DNA from 4 places in the Streptomyces sp. NPDC005496 genome. Region 3 is predicted to be linked to each of the others. Evidence: riboswitches for the same ligand, from Rfam matches in the RefSeq annotation. Region 3 holds a riboswitch; each other region holds the start of a gene.
The links. A riboswitch is a leader RNA that binds a small molecule or an ion and turns the genes downstream of it on or off. The one in region 3 is predicted to bind cyclic di-AMP.
Positions count from the first base shown of each region.

Region 1: it holds a riboswitch for cyclic di-AMP, as region 3 does, so the genes downstream of both, ACFYQQ_RS19095 (M23 family metallopeptidase) here and ACFYQQ_RS00330 (LysM peptidoglycan-binding domain-containing M23 family metallopeptidase) in region 3, are expected to answer to the same signal.
Region 2: it holds a riboswitch for cyclic di-AMP, as region 3 does, so the genes downstream of both, ACFYQQ_RS12145 (NlpC/P60 family protein) here and ACFYQQ_RS00330 (LysM peptidoglycan-binding domain-containing M23 family metallopeptidase) in region 3, are expected to answer to the same signal.
Region 4: it holds a riboswitch for cyclic di-AMP, as region 3 does, so the genes downstream of both, ACFYQQ_RS21775 (transglycosylase family protein) here and ACFYQQ_RS00330 (LysM peptidoglycan-binding domain-containing M23 family metallopeptidase) in region 3, are expected to answer to the same signal.

Region 1 is NZ_JBIAJQ010000005.1:666,407-671,699, forward strand. It holds gene ACFYQQ_RS19075 (dihydrofolate reductase family protein) at 1-144, shown strand, start outside; gene ACFYQQ_RS19080 (alginate lyase family protein) at 244-1,458, shown strand; tRNA gene ACFYQQ_RS19085 (tRNA-Met) at 1,552-1,625, shown strand; gene ACFYQQ_RS19090 (PP2C family protein-serine/threonine phosphatase) at 1,769-3,106, shown strand; cyclic di-AMP (ydaO/yuaA leader) riboswitch at 3,362-3,519, shown strand; gene ACFYQQ_RS19095 (M23 family metallopeptidase) at 3,531-4,580, shown strand; gene ACFYQQ_RS19100 (aldo/keto reductase) at 4,637-5,293, shown strand, end outside.
Region 2 is NZ_JBIAJQ010000003.1:783,075-788,367, forward strand. It holds gene pcrA (DNA helicase PcrA) at 1-1,510, opposite strand, end outside; cyclic di-AMP (ydaO/yuaA leader) riboswitch at 1,999-2,156, shown strand; gene ACFYQQ_RS12145 (NlpC/P60 family protein) at 2,164-3,321, shown strand; gene ACFYQQ_RS12150 (hypothetical protein) at 3,509-3,862, opposite strand; gene ACFYQQ_RS12155 (NlpC/P60 family protein) at 4,407-5,293, shown strand, end outside.
Region 3 is NZ_JBIAJQ010000001.1:70,559-75,851, reverse strand. It holds gene ACFYQQ_RS00335 (heavy metal translocating P-type ATPase) at 1-1,612, shown strand, start outside; cyclic di-AMP (ydaO/yuaA leader) riboswitch at 1,992-2,148, shown strand; gene ACFYQQ_RS00330 (LysM peptidoglycan-binding domain-containing M23 family metallopeptidase) at 2,153-3,028, shown strand; gene ACFYQQ_RS00325 (SGNH/GDSL hydrolase family protein) at 3,322-4,107, shown strand; gene ACFYQQ_RS00320 (TetR/AcrR family transcriptional regulator) at 4,303-4,926, opposite strand; gene ACFYQQ_RS00315 (Glu/Leu/Phe/Val dehydrogenase dimerization domain-containing protein) at 5,004-5,293, opposite strand, start outside.
Region 4 is NZ_JBIAJQ010000007.1:284-5,576, reverse strand. It holds gene ACFYQQ_RS21785 (cytochrome P450) at 1-426, shown strand, start outside; gene ACFYQQ_RS21780 (transglycosylase family protein) at 701-1,681, shown strand; cyclic di-AMP (ydaO/yuaA leader) riboswitch at 1,899-2,069, shown strand; gene ACFYQQ_RS21775 (transglycosylase family protein) at 2,074-2,763, shown strand; gene eno (phosphopyruvate hydratase) at 3,129-4,415, shown strand; gene ACFYQQ_RS21765 (septum formation initiator family protein) at 4,513-4,989, shown strand; gene ACFYQQ_RS21760 (DUF501 domain-containing protein) at 5,016-5,293, shown strand, end outside.

The DNA.
Region 1 (5,293 bases), on a different contig from region 3:
GCCTGGCGGGAGCCCGACACGTTCGTCGCCGGTGCCGACGGCAGCGGGGTCCTGACGGCGGGCGGCGCCGACGTCGTCGTACTGCCGGAGTACGAGGAGGCGGCCAAGGCGCCCAACCGGCACCTGCTGCCGCCCGCCGCGTGACCGGGGCCGCCTGCCGGACGGGCTAAGCCATCCTGCGGGCGGGCGGCCGAGGGGTCAGGCTGCGAGGGAGTCGATGCGGCGGACCCGGAGGTCGAGGCGATGCGTTCAGTGGGGCGGCGGGTGACGGCGGTGCTGCTCGCACCGCTGCTGATGGGGCTGATGGCGTCCTGCGGGACGTCCTCGCACGCGCGCTCGGCGGTGCGGGCGCGGCCCGAGGACGGGGCGTTCGAGCACCCCGGAGTGCTGGTCAGCCGGGAGCAGCTGGACAACGTGCGGCGGCACGTGGACCAGGGCGAGCAGCCGTGGGTGAGCGCGTTCCTCGGCATGCGGGACAGCCGCTACGGGTCGTACAAGTGGCAGGCCAAGCCGTACGCGACCGTGGCGTGCCCGCCCGACACCCGGGCCGGGAGCGGCTGCGTCGAGGAGCGTGAGGACGCCATCGCGGCGTACACCCAGGCCCTGTTGTGGAGCGTCACCGGCCGGCCGGAGCACGCGGCCAAGGCGATCGAGATCATGGACGCCTGGTCGGACCGGGTGCGGCGGCACACCGAGGCCAACGCCGGGCTGCAGACCGCCTGGGCGGGATCGACCTGGGCCCGCGCCGGGGAGATCGTGCGGCACACGAAGGCCCACTGGCCGGCGGCGGGCGTCGAGCGGTTCCGGCGCATGCTGCGGACGGTGTACCAGCCCGAAGTCACCAAGCCGGTCCCGGACTTCAACGGCAACTGGGACCTCGTCATGACCGACGCCGCCATCGGCATCGCCGTCTTCCTCGACGACCACCGGGCCTTCGACGCCGCGCTCGCGCGCTTCCGGCAGCGCGTCCCCGCCTACTTCTACCTGCGTCAGGACGGGCAGCTGCCGATGGCCCCGGCGGGCGGCACGGTGGACACCCCGCAGAAGATGACGACGTACTGGTTCGGGCAGAAGCGCTACACGGACGGGGTCGCGCAGGAGACCTGCCGCAACTTCAAGCACGTGGGGTACGCGCTCGCCGCCACCGCCCACATCGCCGAGACCGCCTGGCACCAGGGCGTCGACCTGTACCGCGAGGTCGAGGACCGGCTGCGCGCGGCGCTCACCTTCCACGCCCGCTACCAGCTGGGCGAGACGCCGCCCGGCTGGCTGTGCGGCGGCAAGGTCGACCGCGACATGGGGCCCGACATGGAGGTCGCCCTCAACCACCTGGAGGGCCGGCTCGACGTCCGCGTCCCGGCCGCCCGCAAGCTCGTCGAACGGACCCGGCCCGCCGGAACGGACGATCTGTTCGTGTCCTGGGAGACCCTGACCCACGCCGGGAACCCGGCCGCCTGACCCCCGGCAGGAGCCGAATTCGCAGGTCGCGGGGGTGGCCGGGTGCAGGCGTGCGTCCGCGCCCCCGCCGATGGCGTACACTGGTCTCAACGACGCGGGGTGGAGCAGCTCGGTAGCTCGCTGGGCTCATAACCCAGAGGTCGCAGGTTCAAATCCTGTCCCCGCTACTGAAGGCCCAGGGCCGGAACTCGGATCATCGAGTTCCGGCCCTGAGTCGTTTCCCGGGCCGGGCCCGCCGGCGCTCCCATCGGTGTCATCCGGTCGGTCCACACCGGTCGCCGCCCGCCCCCGTGGCGGGAAGCCTGGACGGGTGGGGCAGCGAGGTGGCGCGCGACGGCCGGAGGAACCGGGGTCCGGCGGGGCCGGCGGCCGGTTCTCCGACGCCGACGACCGGGCCGCGCCAGACCCCCGTGACCGCGTGCCCGGCGGCGGGCCGGACCTCGGAGCGGGCCTCGTGGACGGCGGCCGGAAACCGCTTCCCGGAGGGCGCGAACGGGCCGGGGGACGGCTGCCCGGCGATCCGGTGCCCGATCCCGGACTGGGCGTCCCGTCACCGCCCGCCCCGGAGCGGCCCGCCCGCCGGATCTCGTACGCGCGCACCGTGGTGCGCGCCCTGCCCGCGCTGCTGATCGTCGCCGGGGTCCTCTACGACTACCTCACCCCGTCGCAGTTCACGGCCGCCCCCTTCTTCACGGCCGCGCCCCTGGTCGCCGCGCCGCTGCTCTCGCTGCGCGGCACGGTCCTCACCGGCCTCGCCACGGTCGCCGCCGTCCTCGCCGTGCACATCGACCTCGGGATCGTCGCGCACGCGGAGGCGGTCACCGAGCTGGTCACCGTGGCGACGGTCACCGTCCTCGCCGTGCTCATCAACATGCTCGTCCGCCGCACCGACCGGCGGCTCGCCTCCGCCCGCGAGATCGCCGAGGCCGCCCAGCGCGCCGTGGTGCCGCGCCCGGAGGAACGGATCGGCGGCCTGGAGGTCGCGGCGCGCTACGAGGCGGCGCAGGCCGACGCGTTCATCGGCGGCGACCTGTACGCGGTGCAGGACTCCCCGTACGGGGTGCGGCTGGTCGTCGGGGACGTGCGGGGCAAGGGAATGGGCGCGGTGACGGCCGTCGCCGTCGTCATCGGGGCGTTCCGTGAGGCGGCCGAGCACGAGCCGACGCTGGAGGCGGTCGCCCAGCGGCTGGAACGGGCGCTGGCGCGCGAGGGGACGCGGCGCGACGGGCTGGACGCCTTCGAGGGGTTCACCACCGCCGTTCTCGCGGAGGTCCCGCACGGGGACGGCTTCGTGCGCGTCGTCAACCGCGGCCATCCCCCGCCGCTGCTCCTGCACGCGGACGGCACCCTGCGCACGCTGGAGGGGCCGGACTCCGCGCTGCCGCTCGGGATGGGCGAGCTGGGCACCTGGCCCGACCGTGCCGCCGTGGTGCCGTTCCCGGGCGGGGCGACGCTCCTCGTCTACACGGACGGGCTGTCGGAGGCGCGCGACCCGGAGGGCCGCTTCTACGACCCCGCGGCCCGTCTCGCGGGACGGGTCTTCCGCGACCCGGACGCGCTACTCGACACCCTCATCAAGGACGTGCACCGGCACACGGGAGACGGGACGACGGACGATCTGGCGCTGCTGGCCGTACGGCGGCCGTGAGTCACCGGGGCGGGAGAAGGGGCCGAGGTCACCGCGAGTGATCGAGTAGCACCGCTGCGCATAACAACTGACGAACCGTCAGCGAAAATGAGGTTTAGCCCGCAGGGTCAACTCGCCCGGTTTTCACCGCCCGTGACCCGTAAGTCCGTGACGAAGACGTTAATGATCAGTCGGAACAGCTTGGAATACGGGACCCGAGTCTATTAACGTTCGATAACGCAGCGCGGTCGTCCCAGCCGTCACAAGAGATGGCTCCGTGCGCACGCGCCGAATCCCGCAAGGGAACCGGGGAACCACCAACTTGGGGTGAATCGAGCGTCTTCCGCGGTGCGGTGCACCCTGGTCGACGCGCGTAGGAGACCTTCCTGCTCCGAACCCGTCAGCTAACCCGGTAGGCGAGAAGGAAGGAAAGGAGCGCGCCCACGTGGCGTCCAACCGGCCTGCCCAGTCAACCTCGTTCGCGCCGAGTGACCAGCAGAGCAACACCTTCGGCTACGGCCGCGGCAACGACGAGGGCCCCTGGGAGGAGTGGAATCCCACCGAGGATTCCGTCCGTCCCGTCCGTGGCCGGCACCGCGTCTCCAAGCAGCGCGGCGGAGGACTCGCCCGCAGCTCCACCGTCCTCGGCGTAGGCGTCATCGCCGCCGTCGGCGCGGGCGGCATGGCCACCGCGCAGAGCGGCAAGCCGCCGGTGTCCATCTCGATGCCCGACCTGTCATCGGTCGCCGACTCGGCCAAGGGCCTGATATCGGACGGCTCCGACGCCGGCACACCGAAGGGCTCGGCCACCCCGCTCACCACCGCGGGACTGACCAACTCGGACACCGCGCGAGGCACCACCGACGCGGGCGAGGCCCTGCGCGCCCGCATCATGCAGCAGGCCGAGTCGCAGCAGGACCAGGTCGACCTCAAGGCCGCCGAGGCGGCTCAGGCCGCCGCCGTGAAGAAGGCCGCCGAGGAAGCCGCCAAGACCCAGGACGAGGCCGAGGCCAAGGCCGCAGCCGCCAAGAAGAAGGCGGAGCAGGAGGCCAAGGAGAAGGCCGAGGCGGAGCGCCTCGCGGAGCTCGCCAAGAGCTACGCGCTGCCGACCTCCTCGTACACGCTCACCTCGCGCTTCGGTGACTCCGGCTCCATGTGGTCCTCCGGCTACCACACCGGCCTCGACTTCGCGGCGCCCACCGGCACGCTGATCAAGGCCGTGCACACCGGAACCATCACCGAGGCGGGCTGGGCCGGTTCGTACGGCTACCGCACCATCCTCACCCTGGAGGACGGCACCGAGGTCTGGTTCTGCCACCAGTCGTCCATCAGCGTCAGCGTGGGCCAGAAGGTCGCCACCGGTGACGTCATCGGACGGGTGGGCGCGACCGGCAACGTGACCGGGCCGCACCTGCACATGGAGGTCCACGCGGGCGGCGCCGCCACCGGCATCGACCCGATGGCGTGGCTGCAGAGCAAGGGCCTCAACCCGTAGGTCCGCCGGCCGGGCTCGCGGAATAGGCGGTACCGCGGACGATGTTGAAATCGTCCATGACTTCTCTCCGCAAGCTCGGCCCGTCAGACCTCGAGGTCTTCCCGCTCGCCCTCGGCGGCAACGTCTTCGGCTGGACCGCCGACGAGGCGCAGTCCTTCGCCGTGCTGGACGCCTACGCGGCGGCCGGCGGCAACTTCGTGGACACCGCGGACACCTACTCCTCGTGGGCTCCCGGCAACGAGGGCGGCGAGTCGGAGACCGTCATCGGCCGGTGGTTCGCCGCGCGCGGCAACCGTTCCGACATCGTCCTCGCGACCAAGGCCGGCGCGCACCCCGCGTACAAGGGGCTGGCGCCCGACACCCTCAGGGCCGCCGCCGACGCCTCGCTGCGCCGGCTGGGCACGGACTACATCGACCTGTACTACACGCACTACGACGACCCCTCGGTCCCCGTCGAGGACATCATCGGCACGCTCGACGAACTGGTGCGGGCCGGCAAGGTGCGCGCCGTCGCGGCCTCCAACATCTCGCCCGAACGGCTCCAGGAGTCCCTGGAGTTCTCCGACCGCGAGGGCCTGGTCCGCTACGTCGCCGTCCAGCCGCACTACAACCTCGTCTCCCGCCGCACCTACGAGGGCCCGCTCCAGGAGATCGCCTCCCGCTCCGGCCTCGCCGCCGTCCCGTACTACGCCCTGGCCTCCGGCTTCCTCACC
Region 2 (5,293 bases), on a different contig from region 3:
TGGCTTCCGCCCGGTCGCCGATGCCGCGCTTGGGCACGTTCATGATGCGGCGCAGCGGGACGGAGTCCTCCGGGTTCGACAGCACGCGCAGATACGCGAGGACGTCCCGGACCTCCTTGCGCTCGTAGAACCGGACGCCGCCGACGACCTTGTACGGCAGGCCGACGCGGATGAAGACCTCTTCGAAGACACGGGACTGGGCGTTCGTACGGTAGAAGACGGCGACGTCTCCCGCCTTGGCGTCGCCCGCGTCGGTGAGGCGGTCTATCTCGTCGGCGACGAACTGTGCCTCGTCGTGCTCCGTGTCGGCGACGTAGCCGGTGATGCGTGCGCCGGCGCCGGCGTTGGTCCACAGGTTCTTCGGGCGGCGGCTCTCGTTGCGCTCGATGACGGCGTTGGCGGCGCTCAGGATCGTCTGCGTGGAGCGGTAGTTCTGCTCCAGGAGGATCGTCGTCGCGTCCGGGTAGTCCTCCTCGAACTGGAGGATGTTGCGGATCGTCGCGCCGCGGAAGGCGTAGATCGACTGGTCGGCGTCACCGACGACGCACAGCTCGGCGGGCCCGAGGTCGCCCTCGGCGGGCGGCACGTCCACGGGGTGCTCGGCGGTGCCGACGAGCTCGCGGACGAGGGCGTACTGGGCGTGGTTCGTGTCCTGGTACTCGTCGACCAGCACGTGCCGGAAGCGGCGGTGGTAGTGCTCGGCGACGTCGGGGAAGGCGCGGAGCAGATTGACCGTCGTCATGATCAGGTCGTCGAAGTCGAGGGCGTTGGCCTCGCGCAGCCGCGACTGGTACATGGCGTAGGCCTGGGCGAGGGTCTTCTCGAAGCCGTCGGCGGCCTGGGCGGCGAAGTCCTCCTCGTCGATCAGCTCGTTCTTCAGGTTGCTGATCTTGGCGCTGAAGGACTTCGGCGGGAAGCGCTTCGGGTCGAGGTCCAGGTCGCGGCAGACCAGGGCCATGAGGCGCTTGGAGTCGGCGGCGTCGTAGATCGAGAAGGAGGAGGTGAAGCCGAGCCTCTTCGACTCGCGGCGCAGGATGCGGACGCAGGCGCTGTGGAAGGTCATCACCCACATCGCGTTGGCCCGCGGGCCGACGAGCTGCTCGACGCGCTCCTTCATCTCGCCCGCGGCCTTGTTCGTGAAGGTGATCGCGAGGATCTGGCCGGGGTGCACATGGCGCTCGCCCAGCAGGTACGCGATGCGGTGCGTGAGCACGCGGGTCTTGCCCGATCCGGCGCCTGCCACGATGAGCAGCGGGGAACCGGCGTGCACCACGGCCGCCCGCTGGTTCTCGTTCAGCCCGTCCAGCAGCGCCGCCGGGTCCACCGCGGGGCGCGCGGCGCCGTCGCGGTAGTACGCGTCCCTGCTCGGGGGCGCGTCGAAGCGGCCGCCGAACAGGTCGTCCGGGAGGTGCTCCGGCGTCCCGTCCTCGGGCGGCGGCGGGGGCTCTTCCTCGTGGGCCCCGGAGGGCTTGAGGTCCGCCAGGAAGCTGTCGTCAAAGAGGCTGCTCATCGCCTTCCGAGTCTAGGCCGCCCCACTGACACCCCGCGGCCACCTCGGGAACTCCGCCGCATTCCGGGACCGGCCCGCCGGTCACCGCCGCCCCGCTCCCCTCGTAGGCGCATCGCCCCCGCACCACTCGCCAGGCCCGCCGTCTTCCCGTACCCGGGCCGCCGCTTCGCCCCGTCGGGCAGCGTGCCGCTCCGTCCGGTGCCGCCCCCGCCGCCCGGCCGCTCTCGCCGTCCGGAACCACCCGGTCACCTGGGGTGACGGCCGGACGAGACGCACACCACGTCCGCCGAGGAAGGCGCACATGTCAGGACAATCAGTCGGAAAACGATCCGCGACGGCGGCGCGACCCGGTCCCCGCGAAAAAGGTCACGAAAACGTATCGGGCATATCGAACATCAACCTTCACAGAAGCCACACGCGTTGGCTAGCGTGCCGGTCAGGCCGCCCGACCCAACCGGCGAACGACGCCGGGCCGCGCGGCCTCCGCCGAGTCCGGCGCGCCCACGCGGCAACCGGAGCCGGGGACCCACCGACCTTGGGGTGAATCGGTCCGACCGCCTTGTCGGGCGCGGACCGTAGGGCAACCCTTCCGAACCACCCGCCCGAACCCGACAGCTAACTCGGTAGGCGGATCGTGGAAGGAGTCGCCTCTCTTGGCGTCGCATCGCAAATGGCGTCCTGCGGGAACGCGCGTAGCGGGTGTCCGGGCCCCGGGCCTCGCCACGGCGGCCCTCACGTCCGTGGCCCTGCTCTCGCAGACGGCGAACGCCGCGCCCTCGGCCGAACCCAGGCCGAGTCTCGAGGAAGTCCAGAAGAAGGTGGACGACCTCTACCACCAGGCCGAGACGGCCACCCAGAAGTACAACGCGGCCAAGGAGAAGAGCTCCAAGCAGCGCCAGCGCGTCGACACCCTGCTGGACGACGTGGCCAAGCGCACCGAGAAGCTCAACACGGCGCGCGAGGAGCTGGGTTCGTACGCCGCCGCCCAGTACCGCACCGGGGCCGCAGCCCCCGACACCGCGACCCTCCTGCTGGCGGACGACCCGCAGGACTACTTCGACCAGACCCAGCTCATGGGCCGTCTGACCAGCCGCCAGAAGGTGGCGGTGGACGACTACGTCACCGAGCAGGCGGCGACGGCGAAGAAGCGGGCGGAGGCCTCCGAGAGCCTGGAGAAGCTGACCACCTCGCAGCGGACGCTCAAGTCGACCAAGGCCGAGGTGCAGCGGAAGCTCGCCGACGCCCGCGGACTGCTCTCGAAGCTCACCGCCGAGGAGAAGGCGCGGCTCGCGGCGATCGAGGAGAAGAAGCGCGAGGAGGCCGACCGCAAGGCCGAGGAACTGGCCAGGCAGCAGGCCGCGCAGGAGGAGCGGAGCCGCGAGGAGACCGCCCAGCAGGACCAGGGCGACTCGGACGCCGGCGCGGGCGGCACGGCGGAGGACCCGGCGTACGCCACCACGGCCGACAAGGCCATCGCCTTCGCGCGGGCCCAGGTCGGCAAGCCGTACGTGTGGGGCGCGACCGGCCCGGACTCCTACGACTGCTCCGGTCTCACCCAGGCCGCCTGGAAGGCCGCGGGCGTCTCCCTGCCGCGCACCACCTGGGACCAGGTCGACGCGGGCACCACGGTCCCGCTCTCCGACATCAAGCCCGGTGACCTGGTCTTCTTCTACGACGACATCAGCCACGTCGGCCTGTACATCGGCAACGGCATGATGATCCACGCCCCGAAGCCGGGCGCGTACGTCCGCGAGGAGTCGATCTACTACGACGGCACCTCGTCGATCCACAGCGTGGTGCGCCCCGCGTAGGGGACGCCACCACGCCGGCACCCCCTCGCGTTCGTGTCCGGTACGGCCCCCGGGTCGCACCGGACACGGCCGCCGGGCCTGCCGATGACCATGGGGTCACGCCGGGCGCGGCCGTCGGGCCGGTCGGGGCGGTCGGGCCGGTCGGGCCGGTCGGGCCGGTCGCCCAGGGTTCCCCGGGCGGGCGCCGTCAGGTCCAGAGCACCGCGATGAAGATGTTCGCGACGGTCAGCAGGCCGACCGCGGCGAAGGCGCCCTTGTCGACCTTCTCCTCGTCGCGCTTCACGTAGACGAGCCCGAGGATCACGATCAGCAGGGCCAGCTTCACGCCGAGCTTGACGTTGTCGAGCGAGTTGTCGTCGGCTTGGTTGAGACCGACCAGCACGACTCCGGTGACCAGCATGGTGAGCGCGCCGTGCAGCATCGCGGGGACGAAGCGGGCCGTGCCCTGGCCCATCGCCTTCATCTGGGTGAGGAAGCCGCCGAGGAGCGCGGCGATGCCGATGATGTGCAGGCCGACGAAGAGATGGATGAGTACGTCCATGCGCCGGAGCCTAATCGGGGCCCCGCCGGCCGCCTCCACCAGCCCTCCCTCCGGCTCCGGTAGCCGTCTCCAGCGACCCGCTTCCGGCTCCGGCAGCCGTCCGGCCCCCCGGTCGGTCGCACCCCACGGGACCCACCCGCCGCAGTGTTCACCTCCGTCTCGGCGGTCACGCGACATCTCTCACGACCGCCCAGTGGGCTCATAGCACCAGGGTCTCGGGCCCCGTCGGAAAATCCCCGCTTCGGTCAGCACTCAGCGTCAAGCCGACGCCCACGGACCGGGAGCGCGGTCACATCCGGTCACCCGGCGGACCTCTCCCGCCACTTCCGCACATGGCGTCACCGGCCGCTCACGCTCAGGTTTAGCGTCCTCCCCCAGGTGACCGGCTCTCCACCGCCGCCCGGGCCAGGGGCGGCAACCGGTCGCTTCCGCCGAAAGGTCCGGCGGCGCCCCGCTCCCCCTGTGCGGGCCGTCGCCGGACGCGTCGCCGTGCCCCGCCGGGCGGCCGTGCGGAACGAGTCTTCGCGAAAGGATGTGTGCCCTCGTGGCATCGCACCGCAAGCCCAGACAACGCTCACTCGGCGGTCAGACGGCCCGCACCGCCGCCACCCTCGCCCTCGCGGGCGCGGCGACGGCCACCGCCTTCGAGGGGACGGGACACGCCGAACCGCAGCTCTCCCCGGCGCAGGTCAAGGCCAAGGTCGACAAGCTGTACCAGGAGGCGGAGGTCGCCACCGAGAAGTACAACGGGGCGAAGGAGAAGGCCGACAAGGGGGAGCGGCGGCTCAGGACGCTGCGCGACGAGGCGGCCCGCAGGACGGACCGCCTCAACTCGGCCCGGGACGCGCTGGGTTCGATCGCCACGGCGCAGTACCGCACCGGCGGCCTCGACCCCGCCGTGCAGCTCGCGCTGTCCGAGGACCCCGACCGGTACCTGGACGGGGCCGCCTTCGCCGAACGTGCGGGAAGCCGGCAGGCCGCGGCCGTGGCGCGCGTACGCAAGCAGCTGCGCGAGATCGAGCAGCTGCGGGGCGCCGCCCGCGTCGAGCTGACCTCCCTCAAGTCCCGGCAGGCCGAGCTCAAGCGGCAGAAGAAGACGGTCAACACGAAGCTGGGCGAGGCACGCCGGTTGCTGTCCCGGCTCACGGACGAGCAGCGGGCGCGGCTCTCGGCGGACGGCGGCGGCACCGGGCACGCCTCGCGGGCCGGCGCACGGGAGACGGCGGGCCTCCCGTCCGGCACCGGCACGAGTGCCACCCCGGCCAAGGCGCCCGGTTCCCGGGCGGCGGAGGCGGTCGCGTACGCCTATCAGAAGCTCGGCAGCCCCTACGTGTGGGGCGCCACCGGCCCCAACGCCTTCGACTGCTCGGGCCTCACCCAGGCCGCGTACCGCGCCGCGGGCGTGTCGCTGCCCCGCACGACGTACGCCCA
Region 3 (5,293 bases):
CACCGCCTTCATCCTGGCCGGACGGTACTTCGAGGCCCGCTCCAAGCGCCGGGCCGGTGCCGCGCTGAGGGCGCTGCTGGAGCTCGGGGCCAAGGAGGTCACCGTGCTGCGGCAGGGCCGTGAGCGGCTGATCCCGGTGGGCGAGCTGCGAGCAGGGGACCGCTTCCTGGTCCGGCCCGGCGAGAAGATCGCCACCGACGGAACCGTCGTCGAGGGCACCTCGGCCGTCGACGCCTCCATGCTGACCGGGGAGTCCGTGCCGGTGGAGGTCGGCCCCGGGGACACCGTCACGGGCGCCACGCTGAACGCCGGCGGCCGGCTCGTCGTCGAGGCCACACGGGTCGGCGCGGACACCCAACTCGCCCGGATGGCACGACTGGTGGAGGACGCGCAGAACGGCAAGGCGGCGGCCCAGCGGCTGGCCGACCGGATCTCCGCCGTGTTCGTGCCCGTCGTCATCGCCCTCGCGCTCGGCACCCTCGGCTTCTGGCTGGGCAACGGCGCCGGGCTGACCGCCGCGTTCACCGCCGCGGTGGCGGTGCTGATCATCGCCTGCCCCTGCGCGCTGGGCCTGGCGACCCCGACCGCGCTCATGGTGGGCACGGGCCGGGGCGCGCAGCTCGGCATCCTGATCAAGGGCCCCGAGGTCCTGGAGAGCACGCGCAGGGTCGACACGATCCTCCTGGACAAGACCGGCACCGTCACCACCGGCAGGATGACCCTCCTCGCCGTCCACACCACCCCCGCGACGAGCGAGGCCGAGGTGCTGCGGCTGGCGGGCGCCCTGGAGCACGCCTCCGAACACCCCGTCGCCCGGGCCGTCGTCACCGGGGCGACCGAGCGGGGCGTCACCCTGCCGGTCCCCGAGGACTTCGCCAACGTCGCCGGGCTGGGCGTGCAGGGCGTCGTGGACGGTCACGCGGTCCTCGTCGGCCGCGAAAGGCTCCTCCGGGAGTGGTCCATGAGCCTGCCGGCGCAACTGGAGCGCGCTCGGGCCGTCGCCGAGGCGGCCGGCCGCACCGCCGTCGCGGTCGCCTGGGACGGCGAGGCGCGGGCGGTCCTCGAAGTCGCCGACGCCGTCAAGGACACCAGCGCCGAGGCCGTACGGCGGCTGCGGGCCCTCGGCCTCACCCCGGTCCTGCTCACCGGCGACAACCGGGCCGTCGCCGAGTCCGTCGCGGCCGAGGTCGGCATCGACGAGGTGATCGCCGAGGTCATGCCGGAGGACAAGGTCGCCGTCGTGGAGAGGCTCCAGGCCGAAGGGCGCAGCGTCGCGATGGTCGGCGACGGTGTCAACGACGCCGCCGCGCTGGCCCGGGCCGACCTGGGCCTGGCCATGGGCACCGGCACCGACGCGGCCATCGAGGCCGGCGACCTGACCCTCGTACGCGGCGACCTGCGCGTCGCCGCCGACGCGATCCGGCTGTCCCGCAGAACGCTGGGCACCATCAGGTCGAACCTGTTCTGGGCCTTCGCCTACAACGTGGCCGCCCTGCCGCTCGCCGCGGCGGGCCTGCTCAACCCGATGATCGCCGGAGCCGCCATGGCCTTCTCCTCGGTCTTCGTCGTCGGCAACTCCCTGCGCCTGCGCGGGTTCAGGGCCCTCGACTGACCCGGACGCCGCGAACCCCGTCACGGAGGGGACGGAGCGGCCACTTGTGACGGTTGTTCCATCTCGTCGCAAGTGGCCGTTCTGTCCTGTTTGGTGCTTAAGGTCCAACTGGCAATGATTTAGGGCTCGCTGGCGTCCTGGTGCGTGAGCAGGGTCATACCGGTGACGGTGCGTCGCGGCCGCCGTCCGTCAAATCCTCGGGTGCGCCAGGGGATTGCGGCCCCGGGAAGATCGCTCGTCGACGGACAGTCACCGGCAATAGGGACATCGATCAAGAAATGGGTGTGCACAGAAACCCCACAAGCTTGTCCAGGCCCTCTCATGTCGCTTACGTTCTGCCTCACTCCGGACGGACGCCCAATCCTGCCGCCGCCCGGATCCCGCACACTCACCCGTCCACGGCAGGAGCGGGGGACCCACAGGTACGACGCCTGTTCCGGTCTCCGGAACGGGCTAGGGGTCAAGCCGCGCGCAACGCGGCCGGGCATCTCCAGCCCGCACCCGACAGCTCACCTCGCAGGCGCCGGAGAGGAATGCACCATGCCCGCGAAGGGTAAGCACCGCCGTCCCAAGTCCCTGCGCATCACCCGCTCGATAGCCGTCGCCGGCACCGGTGGCGCCGCACTCGCGCTGCCCCTGATGGGAGCCGCCGGCGCCCACGCCGCCACTCCGGCGGCCGCCGCCTCCTCCGCCACGGCGAAGACCGTCGCCGCCGCCCCCGTCGCCGCCCAGAAGGCCGTGACCAAGACCTACGCGGTCAAGGCGGGCGACTCCCTCGCGAAGATCGCCGACGACCAGGACGTCAGCGGCGGCTGGAAGAAGCTCTACCAGGACAACCGCAAGGCCATCGGCGGCGACCCCGCGCTGATCCACCCGGGCCTGAAGCTGACGCTCGGCGGCAAGGCCGCGTCCGCCCCCGCCAAGCCCTCCACCGCCGCCAAGCCGTCCGGCAAGACCACCCAGACGGCCAAGACGCAGGCCGCCCCGGCCGCCGCCACCAGCAGCTCCGGCTACACCCTGCCGGTCGAGGGCGCGACCGTCGGCACGTCCTACAAGACCGCGGGCAGCATGTGGTCCAGCGGTTACCACACCGGCGTCGACTTCGTGGTCCCGACCGGCACCACCCTCAAGGCCGTCGGACCGGGCACCGTCGTCTCGGCCGGCTGGGGCGGCGCGTACGGCAACCAGGTCGTCATCCGGCACACCGACGGCCAGTACTCCCAGTACGCCCACCTGTCCTCGCTCTCGGTCTCGGCCGGGCAGACCGTGACCGGCGGTCAGCAGATCGGCCTGTCCGGCGCGACCGGCAACGTCACCGGACCGCACCTGCACTTCGAGATCCGCACCACGCCGGACTACGGCTCGGACGTGGACCCGCTCGCGTACCTGCGCGCGCACGGCGTCTCCGTCGGCTGACGCCCGCACCCGCACACCGGAGGCCGGACCCCGATCACCGGGGTCCGGCCTCCGCCGTGCCGGGGGCGACACTCCCTTTGCGGCGGTGACCGCCGCACGCGTACCGCGTGGGTGGACGCAGGCGTTGAGGCTCGTCAACCGCCCTTGAACACCGCCTTATTCCGGGATTGACCAACACTTGACGAGTGGCTTATCTCACCGCACGTCAACCCCTTCCTACGGTCGCGTAGCTCACATCAAAAGGTGAATCATGGGCCGATGTGGCAGACGATTCGAAGAGTGACAACAGATCAGTGATCGGGTCGTACGTGGCGGTGGGGGACAGCTTCACCGAGGGCGTCGGCGATCCCGGTCCGGACGGGGCCTTCGTCGGCTGGGCCGACCGGTTCGCGGTCCTGCTCGCGGACCGACGGCCCGAGGGCGACTTCGGCTACACCAACCTCGCCGTACGCGGCAAACTGCTCGACCAGATCGTGGCGGACCAGCTCCCGCAGGCCAAGGCGCTGGAACCCGACCTCGTCTCCTTCTGCGCGGGCGGCAACGACATCATCCGGCCCGGCACCGACCCCGACGAGGTCGCAGAGCGCTTCGAGCGGGCCGTCGCCGACCTCACCTCGGTCGTCGGCACCGTCATGGTGACCACCGGCTTCGACACCCGCGGCGTACCCGTGCTCAAGCACCTGCGCGGCAAGATCGCCACGTACAACGGACACGTACGGGCCATCGCCGACCGCTACGGCTGCCCGGTGCTCGACCTGTGGTCCCTCAAGACCGTGCAGGACCGGCGCGCCTGGGACGGCGACCGGCTCCACCTCTCTCCCGAGGGGCACACTCGCGTCGCCCTGCGGGCCGGGCAGGTCCTCGGCCTGGAGGTCCCGGCGGACCCGGACCAGGCCTGGCCCCCGCTCCCGCCGCGCGGCACCTTCGAGGTGCGCCGCGACAACATCCAGTGGGCGCGCGAGTACCTCGTGCCGTGGATCGGACGGCGGCTGCGCGGCGAGTCCTCCGGGGACCACGTGGCGGCGAAGGGCAGCCTGTCGCCCGACGACATCAAGACGCGGATCGCACCGGCCGTCTGAGCGGTACGAGGGGCCGGGCGGAGCGCCGGGCGGGTGCGCGGGCGGGCTCAACGGCTCTGCTGCACGGAATCGTTGCGGCCCGCCGTCCCGTCGGTGCCGGGGAGGGCCGGCTTCCGCGGGGGAGTGGGCGGACCGACGGGCAACTGGACTCGCCGTAAAGGGAGTTCGTGAGCGCCCGTGTCCGGCCCCGGTGTGTCAGGTGCCGGGCGGTGCGGTCAGGGCCTCGCGCTCCAGGCCCAGTTCACGGGCGAGCGCCTCGTCCACCCACGCCTGGGTGCGCGCGCGGGACACCGAGCCGGGGTACGCGGTCATCTGCACGGCGAGACCGTCCAGCAGGGCCGTCAGCCGCAGGGCCGCGTCCTTGGGGTCCGGACACGTGAACTCGCCCGCGGCGACGCCCTCCGCGATGACCTCGGCGATCGCCGCCTTCCACTGCCGGTCGAGGCCCTGGGTGACCTCGCGCAGCCCCGGCTCGCGCAGGGCCACCGCCCAGCCCTCGATCCACAGCCGCCAGCCCTTGGCCTGTCCGGTCGGCGCGTACCAGCGCACGGCGGCCCGCAGCCGGCGCAGCGCCGACGTACGCCGGCCCAGCAGCTTGCGCAGCCGGGTCAGGTCGTCCTCGGCGGCGAACGTGAACGCCTCCGCGACCAGCTTCTCCTTGGTCGAGAAGTGGTAGAGGACCAGCGCGTTGCTCACTCCCAGCGCCGCGGCCACGTCGGCGATCCGTACCGCCGCGACACCCCGCGCCTCGATCTGCCCGATGGCGGCCCGCAGCATCTCCTCGCGCCGCCGGCCCACACTCAACCGCACTCTCGCCACGCGGCAACCCTAATCCGTCGCGCGGGACGGCCCGACGGGGGCTCGGGGCCGGTCCCGCGCCGAGGGGTGCCGGGACCTCACCGGTAGCGGCCGTACCGTTCGGCGATCACCGGCAGCCGGTCGGCGACGATGGCGTGCGCGGCCTCCCTGGGGGTGCTGCCGTCGGCCTCGGCGCGGGCCAGCGTCCGGTCGATCAGGGTGCGCATCGAGCGCCGGATGTGCGTGAACGCCTCGTCCGGGTCGGGGCCGATGTCGCCGAACAGCGTCCACCACCACCATGCGTTGGTGCCGGAGTTCACCACCACGTCCGGCAGGACGGTGACCCCGCGCGCGGCGAGCAGTTCCTCCGCCTCGGGCAGCACCGGCA
Region 4 (5,293 bases), on a different contig from region 3:
GCCGCCGGGGAGAGCGCGCTGCTGGAGACCGGCGTCGAGGAACTCCTCCGCTTCGACGGGCCCGTAGAGCTCGCCACCTGGCGCTTCGCGACAGAGGCCGTCCGGATCGGCGGCCAGGACATCGCCGCGGGCGACCCCGTCCTCGTCGTCCTCGCGGCCGCCGACCGCGACCCGGAGCGGTTCGAGCAGCCGGACGCGCTGGACCTCTCCCGCCGTGACAACCAGCACCTCGGATACGGGCACGGCATCCACTACTGCCTCGGTGCGCCGCTCGCCCGGCTGGAGGGGCAGACCGCCCTGGCCACGCTGCTGACCCGCCTGCCGGACCTGCGGCTGGCCGCGGACCCGGCGGATCTGCGCTGGCGCGGCGGGCTCATCATGCGCGGACTGCGCACGCTGCCGGTGGAGTTCACGCCGCCCCGGTAGCGGTGGCGGCGGCCCGGCCGGAGGGCACGCGATCCGTTTCGCGGCCGGCACCGACAGGGGCGAAGTGCCACAACCGGGACATGCGGCGGGAGTTCGCACTTCGGCGGCGCGAGCGTGGTGCCCGGTCAAACATGACACACCGTCAAAACTGTGATCTTCACGTGATCTGCGCTGCATCGACTTGTGACAAGCGTTCGAGTGCCGATACGTTCACGCATCAACGCGATGGATCTTCCGTCGCGTCTGTCACTGCTGTCTCCGAAAGGCCCACCGCATGCTCTCCGGGAACGGTCGTCACCGTCGCCCCCGCCAGGCTCCGGCAATCATCGTCGCGGCCGGCGTCACCGGATCGGCAATCGCCATCCCGTTGCTCGGCGCCACCGGCGCGAGCGCAGCCGACGGCACCACGTGGGACCGGGTCGCGGAGTGCGAGAGCGGCGGCTCCTGGAGTGCCGACAACGGCAACGGGTTCTACGGCGGCCTCCAGATGACCCAGGAGAACTGGGACAAGTACGGCGGCCTCGACTACGCGCCGAGCCCCGACGAGGCGAGCCGCTCGCAGCAGATAGCCGTCGCCGAGAAACTGCTCGACGGACAGGGCCTGGCGGCCTGGCCCACCTGCGGCCCGCTCTCCGGCCTCAGCAAGAACTCGGGTTCCGTCGAGGTCGACACGGGGGTCGCCGACGACGCGTCCTCGTCCCCCGACGCCTCCCCGTCCGATTCGTCCGCGAAGGGTAACTCGTCCGGTTCGGGCGGTCTGTCGACCGGCGGCACGAGCGCCAAGCCTTCCCCGTCGGGGTCCGGCAAGGCGGCGAAGTCCGACGCGTCCCCGACGCCGGAGGAGAGCGAGTCGCGGGACTCCGGTACCGCGGACAAGGGCAAGGCAAGGGCTGACGACTCGGACAAGTCGGGTCGTACCGGCGGCTCCTCCACCACTCCGAGCACCCCCGTGAGCGAGGGCACCGGCACCGGCAAGCACCGCGGCGCCAGCGCCGAGCACACCTCGGACACCGGAGTGGACGCCGGGCGTCAGAAGGACTCCGCGGGGCGCCACGCCGCGCGCGACTCGGGCGCCTCCGACGACACCTCCGAGGGCTCGTACACCGTCCGTCTTGGCGACAGTCTCACGAGCATCGCCGACTCCCTTGCGGTCAACGGCGGATGGAACGAGCTGTACACGGAGAACGAGAAGACGGTCGGCTCCGACCCGGACCTCATCCTCCCCGGTCAGAGCCTTGAGGTCGCGGGAGACTAAGCGGTCGTCAGGCGGCGAATCGGGTACAAAACAGCGGTAGTTCACGTCATGGTTCACACCGCAATGTCCGGTTTGGTGAGAGTGAGAGATGGGTCTCAGAAGCCCTGATCGTCTTTGAAATTCCGGCCGTCGCGTGTCTACGGTCGTGATCGCTCGCCACAGCGGGCCCCGACGGTCGCAACGCCGAATCCTGCCAGCGGCCGCCCGGGAACAGTCGTCGCGTCAAGCGCCGTAGGCAGGAGCGGGGGACCCAAGGTAAGTGCCGGGCCCGGGAGTTGTGAGACACCCGGGAACGGCTTGGGGTGAAGCCGTGCGCCATGTGCGCACGACCGGGCACTCACCCGCCCGAACCCGACAGCTCACCTCGCAGGCGTCGGTGAGGGGATCACTTCATGCTGCGTAACAACAAGGCCAAGCACCGTCGCCCGTCCAAGGCCACCCGTGTCGCCGCGCTCGCCGGTGTCACCGGTGTCGCCATCGCCGCCCCGCTGATGGCGGCCGGCAGCGCCTCCGCCGCCACCACCTCCGAGTGGGACGCCGTCGCCCAGTGCGAGTCCGGCGGCAACTGGTCGATCAACACCGGCAACGGTTACTACGGCGGCCTGCAGTTCTCCGCCTCCACCTGGTCCGCCTACGGCGGCTCGGCCTACGCCTCCACCGCCGACCAGGCCTCCAAGTCCCAGCAGATCGCCGTCGCCGAGAAGGTGCTGGCGGCGCAGGGCAAGGGTGCCTGGCCGACCTGCGGCGTCGGCCTGTCCGGCGCCTCCACCGGCGGCGGCGCCGCGGCCGACACCGGCTCGCAGAGCACGGCCCAGCCGCAGCAGCAGGCGCCCCAGTCCCAGGACCAGCGCGCCTCGCGTTCCTCGGAGCGGGAGACCGCCAAGAAGACCGTCGAGACCCCGACCGGCAAGAAGGTCGAGAAGGGTGACGGCGAGTACAAGGTAGTCAAGGGCGACACCCTGAGCTCCATCGCCGCGGAGAAGCACGTCAAGGGCGGCTGGCAGAAGCTGTTCAAGCTGAACAAGGACATCGTCGACGACGCCGACTTCATCTTCCCCGGTCAGCAGCTCCACCTCAGCTGACACCGGCTGACGCCGGGCGCACGGCCCGGTCACGGCCCTCCCTCATGCGGGGGCTCCGCCATGGAGACCCCGTGAGGGCCGCCCCCGTCCCCACGGGCTCCCCGCTCCGGTGCGTGTTCCCCCGTACGCACCGGAGCGGGGCTCTTTCATGCCCGCGCCGGACGCGCCGCTCCGTCGCGGATGCCTGTACGGGACAGGTTTTTGTTCCGTTCGGAAACAATTTACTCTCGGTTCTGTCCATGGGGTGGTCGACCGGCTGGCCGATCGCCCGGAGCCGGTTAGGCTCATGTCGCGGAGCCGACCGCGGCTCCGTGCAGTCAGCGGGCCAAGGGGCTCCGCGTAACCGCGTCACATCCCAGAAGGAGATGCTCGTGCCGTCCATCGACGTCGTCGTAGCCCGGGAAATCCTCGACTCGCGAGGGAACCCCACCGTCGAGGTCGAGGTCGGCCTCGACGACGGCAGCACGGGTCGTGCCGCCGTTCCGTCCGGCGCCTCCACCGGAGCCTTCGAGGCCATCGAGCTGCGCGACGGTGACCCCAACCGCTACCAGGGCAAGGGCGTCGAGAAGGCCGTCCTCGCGGTCATCGAGCAGATCGGCCCGGAGCTCGTCGGCTACGACGCCACCGAGCAGCGCCTGATCGACCAGGCGATGTTCGACCTGGACGCCACCGACAACAAGGGCTCGCTCGGCGCCAACGCCATCCTCGGCGTCTCCCTCGCCGTCGCGCACGCCGCCTCCGAGGCCAGCGACCTGCCGCTGTTCCGCTACCTCGGCGGCCCGAACGCGCACCTGCTGCCCGTCCCGATGATGAACATCCTGAACGGCGGCTCGCACGCCGACTCGAACGTCGACATCCAGGAGTTCATGATCGCGCCGATCGGCGCGGAGTCCTTCTCCGAGGCGCTGCGCTGGGGCGCCGAGGTCTACCACACCCTCAAGAAGGTGCTGAAGACCAAGGGTCTGTCCACCGGCCTCGGCGACGAGGGCGGCTTCGCCCCGAACCTGGAGTCCAACCGCGCCGCCCTCGACCTCATCGTCGAGGCCATCAAGCAGGCCGGTTACATCCCCGGTGAGCAGATCGCTCTCGCGCTCGACGTCGCCGCGTCCGAGTTCTACAAGGACGGCAGGTACGAGTTCGAGGGCAAGTCCCGCTCGGCCGCCGAGATGACCGAGTACTACGAGGAGCTCGTCTCCGCGTACCCGCTGGTCTCCATCGAGGACCCGCTGTACGAGGACGACTGGGCCGGCTGGAAGGTCATCACCGACAAGCTGGGCGACAAGGTCCAGATCGTCGGCGACGACCTCTTCGTCACCAACCCGGAGCGCCTGGCCCGCGGCATCGAGGAGGGCTCCGCCAACGCCCTGCTCGTCAAGGTCAACCAGATCGGCTCGCTGACCGAGACCCTGGACGCCGTCGAGCTGGCCCAGCGCAACGGCTTCAAGTGCATGATGTCCCACCGCTCCGGCGAGACCGAGGACGTCACCATCGCCGACCTCGCCGTCGCCGTGAACTGCGGCCAGATCAAGACCGGCGCCCCGGCCCGCTCGGACCGCGTCGCCAAGTACAACCAGCTCCTGCGCATCGAGGAGATCCTCGACGACGCCGCGGTCTACGCCGGCCGCTCGGCGTTCCCGCGCTTCAAGGGCTGACCCGTAGGAAGCGTCGTACGTACGTCCCCGTACTCGGTCCCGTACCGTGTGCGGGGACGTACGCACGTGACGGGCTTGTGCCGGGGAGGCGGGATTCATGGCCGTGAAGGACCGGGACCGGTTCTCCACCACGACCAGGCTGCGGCTGCTCGGTGAGCAGACGGCGGCCAGGGTCTACCGCTCCCAGACCAGGCGGCAGGCCCACCGCTCCCGTCTGACGGGCCGTGCGGCTCTGCTGGCGCTGGTCCTGTGCTCCCTCGTCGTGGCGCTCGCGTACCCGATAAGGCAGTACGTGTCCCAGCGCGCCGAGGTCGCCGAGCTGGAGCGGCAGCAGGACGAGGCCCGGCAGCGGGTCGAGGAGCTGCGTGACCTCAAGGCCCGCTGGAAGGACGACGCGTACGCCGAGCAGCAGATCCGGCAGCGGCTGCACTACGTGATGCCGGGCGAGACCGGCTACATCGTGATCGACCCGGACGCGGTGAAGAAGTCCCGCACCGACCAGGGGGCGGCTGCCCGTCCCTGGTACGCCAACGTCTGGGACGGCGTGGACAAGTCCGACCGCGCCGCCCGGTAACTGACCAGAAAGACAAGACACACGGCATGGAAACGCCCCCGCCGCCCACCCCGCGCACCGAGCCCACCGACGCGGATGTCGAGGCCTTCAAGCAGCAGCTCGGCCGCCCGCCGCGCGGGCTGCGCGCGATCGCGCACCGCTGTCCCTGCGGGCAGCCCGACGTGGTGGAGACGGCGCCCCGCCTGCCCGACGGCACGCCGTTCCCGACCACGTACTACCTGACGTGCCCGCGGGCCGCCTCCGCGATCGGGACGCTGGAGGCGAACGGCGTCATGAAGGAGATGACGGACCGTCTGACCACCGA